DNA from 2 places in the Loktanella sp. R86503 genome. Region 1 is predicted to be linked to the other one. Evidence: riboswitches for the same ligand, from Rfam matches in the RefSeq annotation. Region 1 holds a riboswitch; the other holds the start of a gene.

Region 1 (8,830 bases):
GGTCGAGCGGGCACTGACCTGCACACCAGGTACGCTGCTAAGCTTGGCATTAATTTCGGCAACCAGCTCTGCCTGCGACCAGTCACGATCCGCCCAGTCCGGCAGGCGGACGACGATAAAGGCACTGGTGCCACCGCCAACGCCGATGATGCTTTGCACCACGTCGATCTGGCCGCTTTCGCGATAGGGATTTAGGATCGCCTCGATCTGGGCGACCTGCGCGTCCAGATAGGCAACGGTCGTATCAGACGCGCCCCGCGCCTGAATCAGGAAAAAGCCCCGGTCTTCTTCGGGTGTGATGCTTGATGACAGGGTCTGCGACGCACCGGCCGCGATGATGGCAAAGCCCATAGCGACCGTCAGGACCAGAATGGGCGCGCGGATCGCCCGGTCCATGACCGCGTCAAACCAACGCGCCGCGCGGCCCTTCGGCTTCGGCTCTGATTCCGCCTTACCCGGCTTGCCGGGGTCCAGAAACGCGGACATGACCGGCGCAAGTGTCAGCGCCGTCAGCGACGACAGCGTCACGGAAAACGCAAGCACGAAGCCGAATTCACTGAACACGCCCCCGGCCTGTCCCGGAAGGAACGAAATCGGGATAAATACGGCGGCAAGTGTCGCCGTAGTCGAAATTACGGCAAAAAACACCTCATTCGTGCCCGCGGCGGCAGCGGCAAAGGGGCCTAGGCCCTCTTTGCGTTTGCGCACGATGTTTTCGATCACCACGATGGCGTCATCCACGACCATACCTGTCGCCAGCACAAGGGCCAGCAAGCTGATCGAGTTCACGGAAAAACCTGTGATCCAGATGGCTGCGATGGTGCCGACCAGTGACACAGGGATCGTCACCGCCGGAATGATCGTTGCGCGAGGAGAGCGAAGGAAGGCAAAGATCACCGCCACAACGATGACTGTGGCAAGGCCGATGGATTTGATCACCTCGTCAATCGAACCTTCAATGAAAACACCGTCATCGGATGCGATCAAAAGCTCCACCCCTTCCGGCAGGGTGCTGCGCAGATCGTCGACCGCCGCACGCACGGCCTGCGAAATTGTCAGGGTGTTGCCAACAGATTGCCGCGTAATATCAAGGCCGACCGCCGCCTGGCCGTTTACGCGGGTGGATACATCACTATCCTCTGGCACGACTTGCACGAAGGCCACGTCCGACACCCGGGTCGTGCTGTTAATGGCCACCTGATTGACGGTATCGACCGTCACCTCTGCGTTGCCGACCCGCAGAGCCAGGGTCTGTGCATCCGTTTCGACCGATCCAAGCGGTGTATCATCACGCAAGGATGCCAGCGCATCCGTCACGTCTTCGACGTCCAGCCCCCGGCTAAGCAAGGACCGCATATCAAGCGTGACGCGGAATTCATTCGAACGGTTGCCACGCACTGTGACTTCGGCGATGCCGTCGATGGTTGACAGGCGGTCATAGACCGCACCTTCGGCGATGGCTGTCAATTCGTCAAAGCTGGCATCCCCAAGCAGCGCCAGACGGATGATCGCATCCGCATTGCTGTCGCTTTTCGTCACGCTGGGATCGTCGTCGATATCGTCCGGCAATTGCCGCAACGTGGCTGACACGATCTCTCTGGCTTCGTTGGCAGCGACGTCGACGTCGGTGCCTTCCGACAGGTCAATTGTGATCCGGCTCGACCCAGTGGAGGAGCTGGATTCCATATAGGACAGCCCTTCGAGCGCGCTTAGCGCGTCTTCCAGGACTTGGGTGATTTCTTGATCCACGGTTGACGGCACTGCGCCTTCGTACTCGGTGCGTACGGACAGGACCGGCTGATCGACGTCAGGCATTTCGCGCACGTCAACGGACGACAGCGCCGCCAGACCTGCGATCAGGATCAGCAGATTCAGCACGATCCCAAGTAAAGGCCGCGCCACGAACAGGTCGGCAAAGCCTGACTTAATCAGGCCCTTTTTCATCGTCCCGCTCATGTCGGATCACCGGCCGGCGCGGTTTGCGCACTGGCATCAGCCCCGACACGTGCACCCCCTTCGGCCGGCGCGCCGCCTCTTGGTCCGCGCCTGACGGCATCCGGCGTCGTAATTGCCGCACCCTCGCGCAGCTTTTGCGCCCCTTCAGTGACGATAGCCGTTCCGGCGGGAATATCCGCATCGATCCAGACGATATTATCGCGGCGATACAGGATCGTCACAGGGACCTGTTCTGCCGACCCGTCCGCATCGACCCAAATGCTGGATCCCGTCCGGGACCAAGTGATCGCCGTCGACGCAATGGCTGGCAAGGGGTCGGTTTCCTGCATGATGCGCACGGCAAAGGTCATGCCGGGCCAAAGTTCCTTGCTTGCATTGTCGATCCGCGCCTTGACGGTCACGCTGCGGGTGACGTCATCCAGACGGCTGTCAAAGGACACGACCTCGCCTTCAAAATTGCGTCCCGTAAGGCTGGGCGTGCTGGCGAAAACGGTCTTTACGTCCTGCAGAACGCCAATCGCGCGTTCTGGCAATTCGAATTCCACCAGCAGGGCTTCGTCATCGTCGATCGTAACGACCACCTCATTGGCGGACAGCTGGTCACCGACTTCGACATCACTAAGCCCGAGCTTACCTGCGATGGGTGCGCGCAATGTGCGATCATCCAGCGCAACCTGCGCCAGACCGACATTTGCCTGTGCCAGCCGCTGGGCAATGCGTGCATCAGACAACGTCACGTCCGTCACTGTCGAATTGCCACTGGCGCGCAACCGGTCGTAACGTGCGACTGTCTCATTGGCCTGATCCAGCTGGGCCTGCGCAATTTCCAGATCAAGCGTCTGAGTGCGCGCATCCAGTTGCACCAGCACGTCACCTGCGGCCACCGTTTTGTTGGCACTCAGGTTCACTTGCGTCACTTCGCCGGCCGCGTCGGCGACGACATCCGCACTTCGCAGCGCTGTGGCAGTGCCAAGCGCGTTCAAAACGACTTCATATGGTTGCAATTCTAACGGCGTTGTCACCACGGTCGTTGTCCGGTTGCCGCCGCCGGGACGCCCACCGCCACCGGGGCCACCGCCCCCGGGACCTGCACCACCGGGCCCCCCAGCGGAACCCCCAGCGGCCGTCGGCCCGCCGGCGGCGTCGTCCGTTTGCGCCGGCGTGACATTCACCAAACTGGCAATTCGTTCAGGCATCCCGAAAGCCGCAGAATAGATCGCAAACAAAACTGCAACCGCAAGTATGACCGAAAGAATTCTGCGCACGCGCTGTGCCCCTTATGTCCAAAGATATATCCGGGCTTGAACGCACCGCGATGCATCTTCCGTCGCACATCGATGTAAAAAGGTAAGGCAACAGTGTTCACATGACTGTCAGGCAGGTCGTTGTGCAGGGTGCGCTGCCCAAAATTACTAAGCTGCGCTTACCTTTTAGGCATTCTGTCCTGCCCAAGTGGTGCCGCAGCAGCTGCAATGATATCTCTGGCATAGGTCAGGCGCGCCGGCATGCTGCCCCCGCGCCGCGCCACAAGCCAAAGCGGATGCCGCCGCCGCTGTGCCAACTGCACGATCTTTAGCAGATCCTTGCGGCCAAAGGCTTCGATGCCGCTGCGCGGCAGCAGGGTATAGCCGATACCCTGCGCGACCGGAGCCGGTATCTGACCGATCTGATTGACAAACCCCCGCATCCGCAACCGGTCGGCACCGGTATATTCGCCCGGAAAATTTAGATGCAGCAGATCGTCTGCATAGGCGCTTCCGTCAGGATGCCCGATCATCCCCCGCGCCTGCAAATCGGCAAAGGCAGGCGGCGCATCGGGCGCATCCGCCGGCAGCACGAGGCAAAGCTCTTCCTCGCCCAGATGGCTGGCGTGTAGGCGCGGGTGTCCGGGGTCGGCATCCAGAACGCCCAGATCAAACAGACCGTCAACCAATCCTGCCAGCACCTGCGCTTGCGGGGCTGCATGCAGGTTAATTGCTATATCAGGCGCATTTTTCATCCAAGGCAACAGCGCAGGATAAAGCAGCATGGCAAAACTGCCCGAACAGGCGATGCGAACCGTTCCGCTGTCGGGATCGTCAGCTGTGATGGCGCTACGCAATGCATCCTCTTGCGCCCGCCGCGATTGGCCCATGGCAAAAACCGCTTCCCCCGCCGGGGTCAGGTTGAAACTTTTGCCCTGACGGGTCATCAGGCTCTGGCCGATCTGATCCTCCAGCTTGCGCAAATGTTGCGACACGCCGGGCTGGGTCATATTCAATCGCATCGCCGTGCGCGTGAAATGACCGGTTTCGCAAAGCGTGGTAAAAGTTTCCAGCCAAGTCGCATTCAGCATGTCAAAACCAAATATTTCGTTATGATTTTTTAGACATATCATAATTTCCAATTACATGCACCCACCGCTATCTGAAGTTCATTCCACCCCAAAAGGAGACTTCAGATGTCCCAGACACCCCGCACCTTTTCCCATATCGGCCTGTCCGTTCCCGACCTTGACGCTGCCGTAAAATTCTATGCCGACGTGCTTGGCTTTTATGTTGTGATGCAACCCACCCTGGCCACCGAAGACGACAGCGCCATCGGTGTGATGTGCACCGATGTGTTCGGCCCGGGATGGGGATCGCTGCGCATCGCCCATCTTGCCACCGCCGATGGCACCGGCATCGAAATCTTTGAATTCCCTGGAAATTACGCACCCGATGAAAAGCTGGAACACAAGCGTCACGGTACCTTTCACTTTGCCGTCCAAGACCCCGATGTTGAAGGTCTGACCAATGCGATTGTCGCCGCGGGTGGTCGCCAGCGTATGCCGATCCGTGAATATTTTCCGGGCGAAAAACCTTACCGGATGGTCTATGTCGAAGATCCCTTTGGCATCGTTTTCGAAATCTACAGCCACAGCTATGAACTGACCTATTCCGCCGGCGCCTACGCATCGTGATGCAACACGGCGGCGCGCACAGCCCTGCGACATCCGGTTGCAGGGCGGTAGGCAAGCGCAACCATTCCGTGGTTGCAGCCGGCCAAGGGCGCAGCTAACCTTTGATCAAATCGCCGCCCCAAAGCGGGCGCGGCACATCACATATTATCCGTCGGGGGGCCCCTTGGGGCTGAGAGGTGCACGCACCGACCCGTCGAACCTGATCCGGGTCATACCGGCGTAGGGAACGGGTAGCGCGCACCAGCCAAAGGGGCGTATTCCCGTTTTTTGACGTCGGCATTTCCCAACTATTGGAAAGTTGCCGCCGTGAACACTGCTCTACCCATCACCTTGACGATTGCCGGATCCGACAGCGGTGGCGGCGCTGGCGTGCAGGCCGACATCAAGGCGATGTCTGCCAATGGTGCCTATGCTGCCAGCGTCATTACTGCGGTGACAGCCCAGAATACCCGTTCCGTCACCTGTGTGCATGAAATCCCCCCAAGCGTGGTTGCAGCGCAGATCGCGGCGGTGCTGTCCGATCTGGATGTGCGGGCGGTCAAACTGGGCATGTTGTTCTCTGCGCCGGTCATCGCGGCGGTTGCGGACGGGCTGACGCAGTTCAGCGGCCCGGTTGTCCTTGATCCGGTCATGATCGCCAAATCCGGCGACGCATTGCTGCAGGATGCCGCTGTCGCCGCCATGATCCGCAATCTGCTGCCGCGCGCTGCCCTGCTGACCCCCAACCTGCCAGAGGCCGCCCGCCTGCTGAACACCGCCCCCGCTGCGACCGCGGCAGAGGTCATCGCCCAAGGCAAGCAACTGCTGGACCTTGGCCCGCAAGCCGTTTTGATGAAAGGCGGCCACGCCGAAGGTGCGATCTGCACCGATATTCTGGTCGGTCCAGACGGTGTGATGGCGACGCTGAAGGCCCCCCGCATCGCCACCCGCAACACCCACGGCACCGGCTGCACCTATTCTGCCGCGATCACGGCGCAGCTGGCACGGGGGCTGGACCTGACCGCCGCCGTGACCGCTGCCCACGGTTATCTGCAAGGCGCGATCAAGGCGGCAGATCAGCTTAATGTCGGCGCAGGGCATGGTCCGGTGCATCACTTCCACGCGGTCTGGGCATGAGCGCCGGTTCCGTTACTGTCATCGGCGCGGGGGTCGCCGGGCTTTGCACGGCGCGTGCCTTGCTGGATCGCGGCGCACAGGTCACGATGATCGACAGACATGCGGCCCCCGGCCCCCACGCCTGTTCGTGGTGGGCGGGCGGCATGCTGGCCCCATTTTGCGAAAGCGAAAGCGCCGAGGAACCCGTGGTGCGCCTAGGCCAAGAGGCGGCGGACTGGTGGGCTCGCCATACTCCGTCGGTGCAGCGCAGCGGCTCGCTTGTCATCTCTCCTGCGCGGGACCGGGCGGAACTGGCCCGCTTTGCTAAGCGCACAACAGGGCACAGCACCGTGGACCAAAGCGCCATCGCCGCGCTGGAACCCGACCTTGCCGGTCGGTTCACCAGCGGGCTGTTTTTCGCACAAGAGGCGCACCTGCCCCCCCGCACCGCGCTGGCCGATCTGCGCGCTGGCCTTGTCGCCGATGGCTGCGCCTTTCAGATCGCCGACGCACAGCCCGAAGATTACGCGCAGCGCGGCCTGACCATCGACTGCCGCGGTTATGCCGCGCGGGATGCGATCACCGATCTGCGCGGCGTAAAGGGGGAAATGCTGATCCTGTCCTGCCCGGATGTGTCGCTGTCCCGCCCTATCCGTCTGCTGCATCCACGCGCGCCGCTGTACATCGTGCCGCGCGGGGATGGCATTTTCATGCTGGGGGCAACAATGATCGAAGGGCGCGCCGGACCGCACATCACAGCCCGCGCCCTGCTTCAACTGCTGTCCGCCGCATATGCCCTGCACCCCGCCTTTGCCGAGGCAGAGGTGATAGAGACAGGCGTCGACAGCCGCCCTGCCTTTGCTGACAACCTGCCGCGCATTCGCCGCAGCAGTAACCTGATCCGGCTGAACGGGCTGTTCCGCCACGGGTTCCTGCTTGCCCCCGCTGCCGCCCGCATGGTGGCGGCTCTAATATTCGACAACCAAACACCAGAGGTGATGGATGAGACTGCAGCTTAACGGCGCGCCGATCGAAGCGCAGGCCACAACCCTTGCTGACCTGCTGGATGCCTATGGCTTCACCAATGCAAAGGTGGCCACAGCGGTAAACGGCAAATTCGTCGCCGTCAGCGCGCGCCCTGACTATGCGCTGACAGACGGCGATCAGGTCGAAATCCTTGCGCCGATGCAAGGGGGCTGAGGGATGCGTGATTTCTATGGCACCGCCCTGCCCGGCGGTTTAATGCTGGGCACCGCGCAATATCCCTCGCCCGCGATCCTTGCCGACGCCTTTCGCCGCAGTGGGGCCGGTGTTGCCACTGTGTCCTTGCGCCGCGAAAGCGGGCAAGACCGTGCGGGTCAGGATTTTTGGCGGCTGATCAGTGATCTGGGCGTGCGCGTTCTGCCCAACACCGCAGGCTGCCACACGGTAAAAGAGGCGGTTACGACCGCCCACATGGCCCGCGAAGTGTTCGACACGCGCTGGATCAAGCTAGAGGTCATCGGCGACGCCGACACCCTGCAACCCGATGTCTATGGCCTTGTCGAAGCCGCGCGTATCCTGACCGCCGACGGCTTTCAGGTCTTTCCCTATACGACCGAAGATCTGGTCGTCGCGGACCGGCTGCTGGATGCAGGATGCGAGGTTCTGATGCCCTGGGGGGCACCTATCGGGTCGGGGCGTGGGCTGAATAATATCTTTGGCCTGCGGGCCATGCGCGCCCATTTTCCGGATGTGCCTCTGGTGATCGACGCAGGCCTTGGCCTGCCATCGCAAGCCGCACATGCGATGGAACTGGAGTTCGACGCCGTGCTGCTGAACACCGCCGTCGCTGCAGCCGGCGATCCCGCCGCGATGGCAGAAGCGTTTGCGCTGGCAATCCGCGCCGGACAACTCGCCGCGCAGTCAGACCCGATGGAGCCGCGCGACATGGCCGCACCCTCCACCCCCCTGCTTGGAAAGGCGTTCCTTGGATGAGCCTTGATCGTTTCTATCCTATCTTAGACAGCGCCGACTGGCTGGAACGTCTGGTCCCGCTGGGCATCAAGCTAGTGCAACTGCGGATGAAAGACGCAAGTGAAGCCGTGCTGCAGGGTCACATCCGCCGCGCCAAAACGCTCTGCGCCGCGCAGGGCTGCACGCTGGTCATCAACGATCACTGGCGCATCGCGATAGATGAAGGTTGCGACTGGCTGCACCTTGGTCAAGAGGATCTGGACACCGCTGACATACCCGCAATCCGCGCCGCTGGCCTGCGCCTTGGCGTCAGCACCCATGACCGCGCCGAACTGGCCCGCGCGCTGACTTTGGACCCCGACTACATCGCCCTTGGCCCGATCTATCCGACGATCCTGAAGCAGATGAAGTGGCACGCGCAAGGCGTGGACAAGCTGACCACATGGCGCAACCTGATCGGTCAAACGCCCCTGATCGCCATCGGCGGCATGACCGTTAACCGCGCGGCGGGGGCCTTTGCCGCTGGGGCAGACACGGTGTCCGCCGTGACGGATATCACCCTGAACCCGGACCCAGAGGCGCGGGTCCGCGCTTGGCTGGCGGCCACCCGGTGAGCCGCTATATCCGCCAGGAAATCCTGCCCCAGGTCGGCCCCGCAGGTCAGGCCGCCATCCGCGCAGCCCGTGTGCTTGTCATCGGTGCTGGCGGGCTGGCAGCGCCAGTGCTGCAATATCTGATTGGGGCTGGCATCGGTCATCTGACGCTCGTCGATCCGGACACCGTGTCCCTGTCCAACCTGCACCGGCAAACGCTGTTTCGTATGGATGACATCGGACGGCCCAAGGTGGACGCCGCCGCCGCGACACTGCGGCAATTGAATGA
Region 2 (8,830 bases), 2.1 Mb from region 1:
ACCTGATCTGTCATGTCGGCCGGATCTTGCCGGATAGGGTTTGCGCGCACGGTACGATGCAACCCTAAGGCAAGCAGGGCGTTTCAGTCTTAGGTAATCTAAGGAGGATACGCCATGGAAAGCGAACACAACCTGATCGACTCTGGCCGCGTGAACGGCACACATGTCTACGGGTCTGACCGTGAACAGATCGGCCATATCGACCATCTGATGATCGACAAGCAGTCTGGCAATGTTGCCTATGCCGTCATGAACTTTGGCGGGTTTCTGGGTATGGGAGAGGACCAGCACCCTCTGCCATGGAAATCACTGCGTTATGACACGGCGCTGGGCGGCTATGCTACGGACCTGACAAAGGACCAGCTGACCGGCGCGCCGGAACGCGTCAGTGACTGGCAGCGCGACCGCGATTACGAAACGCGGCTACACGACTACTATGGTCTGTCGCCTTACTGGATGTAACGCCAGATCTGCGCGGGCGGGTCAGCCGATCTGCCCGCGCACACCGCCTGTCTGGCCACGATCAAGCAGGATGTGATCCAAGATTACGCAGGCCATCATCGCCTCGCCTACAGGAACGGCGCGGATTCCGACGCAAGGATCGTGGCGACCTTTGGTCACGACCTCGACCGGTTGGCCGTCCATTGTGATTGATTTGCGCGGTGACAGGATGGACGATGTCGGTTTGACAGCAAAGCGCACAATGATGTCTTGCCCCGTGCTGATCCCGCCAAGGATGCCGCCCGCGTGGTTTGACGAATAGACAGGACGCCCGTCGTTCCCCATGAAAATCTCGTCCGCGTTATCGCGCCCGGTCAGTGTCGCGGAGGCCATACCTTCACCAATTTCGACACCCTTGACGGCATTGATGCTCATCATCGCGGCAGCAAGATCGGTATCCAGCTTGGCATAGACCGGCGCACCGATCCCTGCGGGCACACCGCGGGCGACGACTTCGATGATTGCGCCGACAGAGTTGTGGTCGTCCTTGCGCAGCCAGGTCAGGTAGTCTTCCCATTCGCCGGCGGCCTGCGCGTCAGGGCACCAGAAGTCGTTCTGGCTGATCTGATCCCAATCGAAGCGTGCGCGGTCGATCTTTTTCTCGCCCATTTGCACCATGTAGCCGGTGATCTGCACGCCGGGGACAATTTCGGTAATCGCCTCTCGGGCGACGCCGCCGGCGGCCACGCGCGCCGCGGTTTCGCGGGCAGAGGATCGCCCGCCACCGCGTGGATCGCGTAGCCCGTATTTCTGGTGGTAGGTGATGTCCGCATGACCGGGACGGAACGTGTTTAGGATATCGCCGTAATCCTTGGACCGCTGATCAGTGTTACGGATCATCAGCTGGATTGGCGTGCCTGTCGTGCGTCCTTCATAAACGCCGGACAGGATTTCGACCGCGTCCGGCTCATTGCGCTGGGTGGTATTCTTGTTCTGACCGGGGCGCCGTTTATCCAGCCACTGCTGGATCATCGCCGGGTCTAGCGGTACACCCGGCGGGCAGCCGTCGATCGTCGCGCCCAAGGCGGGGCCGTGGCTTTCGCCCCATGTGGTGAACCGGAACAGATGACCGAAAGAGTTGACTGACATGCGCGGCCCTTTGTGTTGTTGCACAGGGCTTAAACCATAGGCGGCGCGGGTTCAATTCTGGCAATTCAGGCAAAAGACCGGGCAGTAAGCGGTTGTATTTTAAGCAGATGCACAACCCTTGAATGTTTTTGTCGCCAAAAATTCATTTCTGTGACAGCCTGAACGCCAGAAAGCCTGACTTTTCATGATGAAGGAGCTGCCTCATGACAGATGCAAGTCAAACCTCCCCGCCCGTGCATGACGGTAAAATGTCACTGACCATGAAGATTATGCTGGCGATGGGGCTTGGCATCGTTGTTGGCGTCATTCTGAACGCGCTGGATGTTGCCTTTATCAATACGCATATTGTGGCCGGCTTTTTTGGCATGATCGGAACGATGTTCGTCAATGCCTTAAAAATGCTTGTTGTGCCGCTGGTGTTCTTTTCGCTGATCGGCGGTGTTGCCGGAATTGGCGATGTGCGTGTGTTGGGCCGTGTCGGCACCAAATCCTTTGGGCTTTATCTGGCGACCACAGCCTTGGCGATCACTGTCGCGCTTGTGCTGGCCACGGTTGTCGGGCCGGGCACAGGGTTTGACATGACCGGTATCGATGCCAGCAATATTTCCGCAGCCGAGGCACCAAGCGTCTGGAACGTCTTTGCCGCCATCGTGCCGACCAATCCGATTGCCGCCTTTGCGTCGGGCGAAATGCTGCAAGTCATTTTTTATACGGTCGTTCTGGGCATAGCGGTGCTGATGCTGGGTGATCGGTCCAAGCCGTTTATCGAAGCTTGCGATTACATGAACGAAGTGATGATGAAGATTGTCGATCTGGTCATGCGCGCAGCGCCCTACGGTGTGTTTGCCCTGATTGCAAAAACGTTCGCAGAGCAGGGGCTTGGGCTTTTTATGCCGGTTATTGCCTATGTGCTGACGCTTGTTGCGGCGTTGATGATCCACTTGTTTGTCACGCTGCCTGCCATGCTGAAACTGCTGGCAGGGCTGAATCCGGTCACCTTTATGAAAAAGATGCGGCCAGCGCAGATATTTGCCTTTTCGACCGCATCGTCAAACGCCACCATCCCCGTGACTTATCAGTGTGCGACAGAACGGGTGGGCGTGGATGAAAGCGTTGCGTCCTTTTGCATCCCCTTCGGTGCAACCATCAACATGGACGGCACCGCGATCATGCAGGGTGTGGCGACAGTGTTCCTGGCGAATGTGTACGGCATCGACCTTGGCCTGATGGGCTACCTGACCGTGATCGGCATGGCTGTGCTGGCGTCGATCGGCACGGCTGGTGTGCCAGGTGTCGGCTTGGTCATGCTGACCATGGTGCTGACGCAGGTTGGCCTGCCGATTGAAGGGATCGCGATCATTCTTGGCGTGGACCGCCTGATGGACATGATCCGCACAGCGGTGAACATCACCGGTGATGCCATTGTCACCACCATTGTCGCCAAGGGTGAAGGCAAGATCGACATGGGGATCTTTGACAATCCCGATGCCGGCACGACCGGCGAAGGAGAGGCGCATTTGCCCGACCATGCCATCGTCTGAAGGGTGCAACATCGTTCAAAAGGGCCGCAGCATTTGCGGCCCTTTTCATTTCGCAGGCCGATTGTTAACGTCATGCAACCTCGGGGGGCCAATCCGGCTGAGATGCGCAAGCGGACCCGTTGAACCTGAACCGGTTAAGACCGGCGGAGGGAAGGTCCGGCAATCATGCTGTCCCCCATTCCGCCCGTCGTTTTGGAGGATGACATGACGACCAAACTCTTGAGCGTCGGCGCGATCCTGTGTGCAAGCACAGCTTTCGCCCAGACCCCAACCCTGAATGTGCTGACCTACGACAGCTTTACATCCGAATGGGGCCCCGGCCCCGCGATCGAGGCGGCGTTCGAGGCAGAATGCGCTTGTGATCTCGTGTTTACCGGCGCGGGAGACGGCGCGGCCCTGCTGGCGCGGCTGCAACTGGAAGGCACGCGCACGGATGCGGATATCGTGCTGGGCCTTGATACAAATCTGACCGCTGCAGCCCGCGATACCGGTCTGTTTGCACCCCACGGGGTCACGGCAGACCTGACGCTGCCTGTTGCATGGGATGATGATACCTTTTTGCCCTTTGACTGGGGCTATCTGGCGTTTGTTGCCAACAAAGACACGCCGGCCGCCGCATCCTTTCGCGCGTTGGCGGATAGCGATTTGAAGGTCGTTATCCAAGACCCGCGATCATCTACCCCCGGGCTGGGGCTACTGATGTGGGTCCATGTCAGCGAAGGCGACGCCGCATCGCAAATCTGGGCCGATCTGGCTGACAATATAGTCACCGTGACCCCGGGCTGGACCGAGGCGTATAACCTGTTTCTAGAAGGCGAGGCCGATGCTGTTCTGTCCTACACGACATCGCCTGCTTATCACCTGATCGCCGAAGAGGACGACAGCAAAACGTCTTGGGCCTTTGACGCCGGGAACTACTTGCAAGTTGAAGTGGCGGCGAAATTGGCCGGAAGCGATCAGCCGGAACTAGCCGACCAGTTCATGGCCTTTATCGCCACCTCCGGTTTTCAAAACGTCATCCCCGAAACGAACTGGATGTATCCCGCAACAGACGTCAGTCTTCCGGATGGGTTTGATACGCTGACCGTGCCGTCCAAAGGCCTCTTGTTGTCATCGCAAGACGCCGCAGGGCTTCGTGACGATCTGGTCGAGGCATGGCGCGCCGCGCTGTCGCAATAATGCGTAGCCTGCCAGCGTGGCTAACCGCCGCGCTGGTGCTGACGCTGACCCTAGGCACGCTGCTTGCGGTTGCCTTGCGCGCCGAGGCAGGGCGCGGGCTGACGCCGGGTGATTGGTCCGCCATCCGCTTTACCGTGATGCAGGCTGCGGCATCTGCAGTCGCGTCCGTTACCTTGGCGATCCCCGTGGCGCGTGCGCTGGCACGGCGGCAGTTTCGCGGACGTGGTGCGCTTGTCATGCTTTTGGGCGCACCATTTATCTTGCCGGTTATAGTGGCGGTTCTTGGTCTGCTTGCGGTCTTTGGTAGAGGAGGATTGCTGAATGCCGGTCTGGAGGCGCTGGGGTTTGGTTCTGTTTCGATTTACGGCGCTGGCGGGGTCATACTTGCCCACGTCTTTTTCAATCTGCCGCTAGCGGTCAGACTTATCCTGCAAGGATGGCTGTCTATTCCGTCAGAGCGGTTCCGTTTGGCGGCCCAGCTCAATGCCCCGATCTGGCGCATTCTGGAGGTGCCGATGCTGGCACGACACGCGCCGGGTGCGCTGCTTGTCATTTTCCTGATTTGCCTGACCAGTTTTGCCGTTGCGCTGACCCTTGGGGGCGGCCCGCGCGCGACAACGGTCGAACTTGCGATTTGGCAGGCGATCCGCTTCGACTTCGATCTGGGCAGAGCCGCGTTGCTGGCTTGTGTGCAATTTGCATTATGTGCTGCGGCGGCCTTGGTTGCGTGGCGTATCACGCCGCTAAGCGGATTTGGTCGCGGGCTGGACCGGACCGTTGCGCGGTGGGATCAAAGCCGCTGGGATTGGGGGTGGCTGCTGTTGGTCACGCTTTTTATCGTGCTGCCGCTTGCCATGATCCTGTGGCGCGGCCTGCCGTCACTGCCCGATCTTGGACCTGATATCTACCGGGCGGCGGGCCGGTCGGCAGGGGTGGCCATTGCCGCGACGGCGCTGACGCTTGTCGGTACGCTTGCGCTTTCCCTTTACGGCGGCGGCCTGGTCATCGTCGTCGGCGCGCTGCCCTTAGCGGCCAGTGCGCTAGTCATGGGAACGGGCCTGTTCGTGATCGTCTTTCCTTTCGTCAATCCGGAGGCAGTGGCTTTGCCGGTGACGGTTGCCGTCAACGCTGTCATGGCCATGCCGTTTGCCTTGCGATTGCTGTCACCGGCTGTGATTGACATCCGTAGCGACTACGGTCCGCTGGCGGAGAACCTAGCGCTGGGATCATGGGCAACACTACGGCTGGTCATTCTGCCGCGTCTGCGCAAACCGCTGGGCTTTGCCGCAGGACTGACGATGGCACTGTCGATTGGCGATCTGGGTGTCGTCGCGCTGTTTGCGACGCCCGCGCAGGAGACGCTGCCGCTGGCTATGTACCGGTTGATGGGGGCCTACCGGATGGATGCGGCGGCCGGGGCTGCCGTTTTGCTGCTGTTCATGGCGCTGGGCGCATTCTGGATCTGCGATTCGAGGGGGCAGGGCGATGCTGACGCTGGATGACGTAACTGTGGCCAAGGGAACGTTCCGACTGCAGGCAAACATCGCTGTGCCACCCGGTATGACGGCAGTCATCGGCCCATCGGGCGGTGGCAAGTCCACATTGCTGAGCGCGATTGCAGGGTTCGAGCCTGCCGTGTCAGGGCGGATCAAATGGGGCGACGTCGATCTGTCTGAACAAGCGCCGGGCCAGCGACCCGTGACCATGCTGTTTCAGGATAACAACCTTTTCCCGCACCTGACGACCGCCCAGAATGTCGGGCTGGCGCTGGCCCCTCGACTGAAGCTGAGCCAGCCGCAATTGATGCGCGTGGAGGCCGCTTTGGAGGACGTGGGGCTGCCGGGACTTGGCGGGCGAAAGCCGTCTGCATTGTCCGGCGGTCAGATCGGGCGGGCGGCGCTGGCGCGAAGCCTGCTTTCGGATCGGCCAGTTGTGCTACTGGATGAAGCCTTTGCCGCGCTGGGCCCTGCGCTTCGGGCGGAAATGCTGGCCTTGGTGCGTGACCGGATGGCGCAGCAAGGTCGCACTGTCATCATGGTCACCCATGATCCGGACGACGCGCGAAATTTTGCGGATTACGTGATTTTTGTCGCCGAAGGCATCGCACATCCCCCGCAAAAAGCGAGGGCGTTTTTTACGGACCCGTCGCCTGCTGCGCAATCCTATCTTGGCTAGAACATAAAAAAAGGCCCGCCCCCTATCTGGGGCGGGCCTTTTGCCGTCAGACTTCGGCTTGCGCCTTAGTCCTTCAGCTTGTTCTTGTGTGGTGCCCAAAGGCGCTTGTTCGTCAGGTACAACAGCACCGACAGCAGCGACAGAAAGATGACGCCGGTCAAACCAGCTTGCTTGCGTGCAGTCATCTTGGGTTCTGCTGCCCACATCAGGAATGCGGCAACGTCCTGCGATTCGGATTCCAGTGTCGCCTCGTGGCCGTCATCAAACACCACATCGTCGCCATAAAGCGGCTGAGGCATGGCGATCCAGCTACCCGGTACGGTGTGGTGGCCGTGATCATCCTTGCAGGCATCAGGGAAGCCGCCGTTTGCGAAGGCAACGTTGTAGTAGCCTTCCATCGGGGTTTCCATTTCGGCCGCACAGGCTGGCTCTTCCTCGTAGCCGGCCATCAGGGATGCAAGGTATTCAGCGCCGCCCATGCCGTTGACGAACTGGCTGATGCCCGTGCCATAGGGGCCGTGGAAGCCAGCGCGCGACTTGGCCATCAAGGACAGGTCAGGCGCGTTCGACAGGGACGATGCGGGATAGTAGTCCGCCGGTGTCGCAGCGCGGTAGTCGCCTGCACCGTCGGCAAGCGCCGGATCGAAGACTTCGAAGTTTGCCGCATAGGCGCGCATCTGGTCTTCTGGCAAGGCAGGGCCTGTTTCGTCATGCAAGGTGCGGAACGCAACGCGTTCCAAACCGTGGCATGCAGCACAGACCTCTGTATAGATCTTCAGGCCGCGCTGCAGCTGCATGGTGTCATAGCTGCCGAACGGACCTTCGAAGGGGAAGTCGTAGTCGTGAATTTCGACTTCGGATTCGGCCGAAGCGGCACCGGCGGAAATCGCCAGTGCTGCCATGGCCGTCAGGGTGAGTTTGCGAAGCATGGTCACTTGGTCCTTTCTCACTCGGCCGGGTTCACGATGGTTTTTGTCCCACCGGTCGGCGCGTAGTGCGCGTTGAAGTCGTCTTCGATCGTTGCTGGCGGTGTCAGCGGTTTTTCCATCACGCCAAGCAGCGGCAGAATGACCAGGAAGTAAGCGAACCAGTAGGTGGCAGCGATCAGGGAAATCCAGTCATAGGGGAATTCCGCGGGTTGGGCACCGACCCACATCAGCACGATGAAGTCGACGGCGAGCAGGGCAAAGTACCACTTGAACGTGGGGCGGAAACGGCCCGAACGCACAGACGAGGTATCCAGCCAAGGTGCCAGCGCCATGACGGCAATGGCACCAAACATGGCCAACACGCCAAAGAACTTAGCGTCGACGATGCCGAAGGTGACCCAGTTGACCAACTGCACAACCCAGACATCAGCCGTGAAGGCGCGCAGGATCGCGTAGAACGGCAGGAAGTACCATTCAGGAACGATATGCGACGGTGTCGCCAGCGGGTTTGCCGGAATATAGTTGTCCGGGTGGCCCAGATAGTTCGGCATGAAACCAACGATCGCCATAAAGACCGCCAGAATGATGGCCAGTGCGAACAGGTCCTTGATCACGAAGTAAGGCCAGAAGGGCAGCGTATCCTTGGCAGCGTCTTCTTTGGATGTACGGCGAACTTCGACCCCTGTGGGGTTGTTGTTACCGGTCGTGTGGAAAGCCCAGATATGAACGATCGTCAGGCCCAGCAAAATAAAGGGCATCAGATAGTGCAAAGAGAAGAAGCGGTTCAGTGCAGGCTGCCCAACGGCAGAAGCACCAAGCAGCCAGGTCTGGATCGACTCGCCGATGAAGGGGATCGCGCCGAACAGGCCGGTGATAACTGCGGTGCCGTGGAACGACATCTGACCCCAGGGCAGAACGTAGCCCATGAAAGCGGTGCCCATCATCAGCAGATACATCAGCATACCGATGATCCACGTCACCTCACGCGGGGCCTTGTAAGACCCGTAGTATAGGCCGCGGAAGATGTGCAGATAAACAGCGATAAAGAACAGCGATGCGCCGTTGGCGTGGAAGTAGCGGATCATGTGACCGCCATTCACATCGCGCATGATGTGTTCGACAGAAGCGAAGGCCAGATCAACATGGGGGGTGTAATGCATGACCAGCACAACACCGGTCGCGATCTGCAGAACCAGTGTGAAAGCCAGGACGATGCCCCAGATCCACATCCAGTTCAGGTTTTTTGGTGTCGGAATGAACAGCGCGTCATGGATCAGGCCAATGATCGGCAGCCGTTTGTTAAGCCACTTTTCACCGCCGGACTTCGGTTCGTAGTGGTCGTGGGGAATACCAGCCATGGGTGTCTCTCCTTAACCGAGTTGAATGGTGGTGGCGTCGATAAACGACGCGACGGGA

What was found. Region 1 has a riboswitch for thiamine pyrophosphate ahead of thiD (bifunctional hydroxymethylpyrimidine kinase/phosphomethylpyrimidine kinase). Riboswitches for the same ligand answer to the same signal wherever they lie in the genome.
Region 2: another riboswitch for thiamine pyrophosphate. It lies ahead of thiB (thiamine ABC transporter substrate binding subunit); the one in region 1 lies ahead of thiD (bifunctional hydroxymethylpyrimidine kinase/phosphomethylpyrimidine kinase).

What each region holds. Positions count from the first base shown of each region.
Region 1 is NZ_JAXHCI010000002.1:2,532,976-2,541,805, forward strand. It holds gene SJY10_RS13440 (efflux RND transporter permease subunit) at 1-1,956, opposite strand, end outside; gene SJY10_RS13445 (efflux RND transporter periplasmic adaptor subunit) at 1,953-3,221, opposite strand; gene SJY10_RS13450 (LysR family transcriptional regulator) at 3,380-4,291, opposite strand; gene SJY10_RS13455 (lactoylglutathione lyase family protein) at 4,397-4,897, shown strand; TPP riboswitch at 5,040-5,140, shown strand; gene thiD (bifunctional hydroxymethylpyrimidine kinase/phosphomethylpyrimidine kinase) at 5,204-6,013, shown strand; gene SJY10_RS13465 (FAD-dependent oxidoreductase) at 6,010-7,011, shown strand; gene thiS (sulfur carrier protein ThiS) at 6,995-7,192, shown strand; gene SJY10_RS13475 (thiazole synthase) at 7,196-7,969, shown strand; gene SJY10_RS13480 (thiamine phosphate synthase) at 7,966-8,562, shown strand; gene SJY10_RS13485 (ThiF family adenylyltransferase) at 8,559-8,830, shown strand, end outside.
Region 2 is NZ_JAXHCI010000002.1:481,696-490,525, forward strand. It holds gene SJY10_RS03370 (DMT family transporter) at 1-6, shown strand, start outside; gene SJY10_RS03375 (PRC-barrel domain-containing protein) at 115-462, shown strand; gene aroC (chorismate synthase) at 484-1,590, opposite strand; gene SJY10_RS03385 (dicarboxylate/amino acid:cation symporter) at 1,794-3,131, shown strand; TPP riboswitch at 3,203-3,300, shown strand; gene thiB (thiamine ABC transporter substrate binding subunit) at 3,297-4,310, shown strand; gene SJY10_RS03395 (thiamine/thiamine pyrophosphate ABC transporter permease ThiP) at 4,286-5,812, shown strand; gene SJY10_RS03400 (ATP-binding cassette domain-containing protein) at 5,796-6,485, shown strand; gene SJY10_RS03405 (cytochrome c1) at 6,551-7,414, opposite strand; gene SJY10_RS03410 (cytochrome bc complex cytochrome b subunit) at 7,432-8,772, opposite strand; gene petA (ubiquinol-cytochrome c reductase iron-sulfur subunit) at 8,785-8,830, opposite strand, start outside.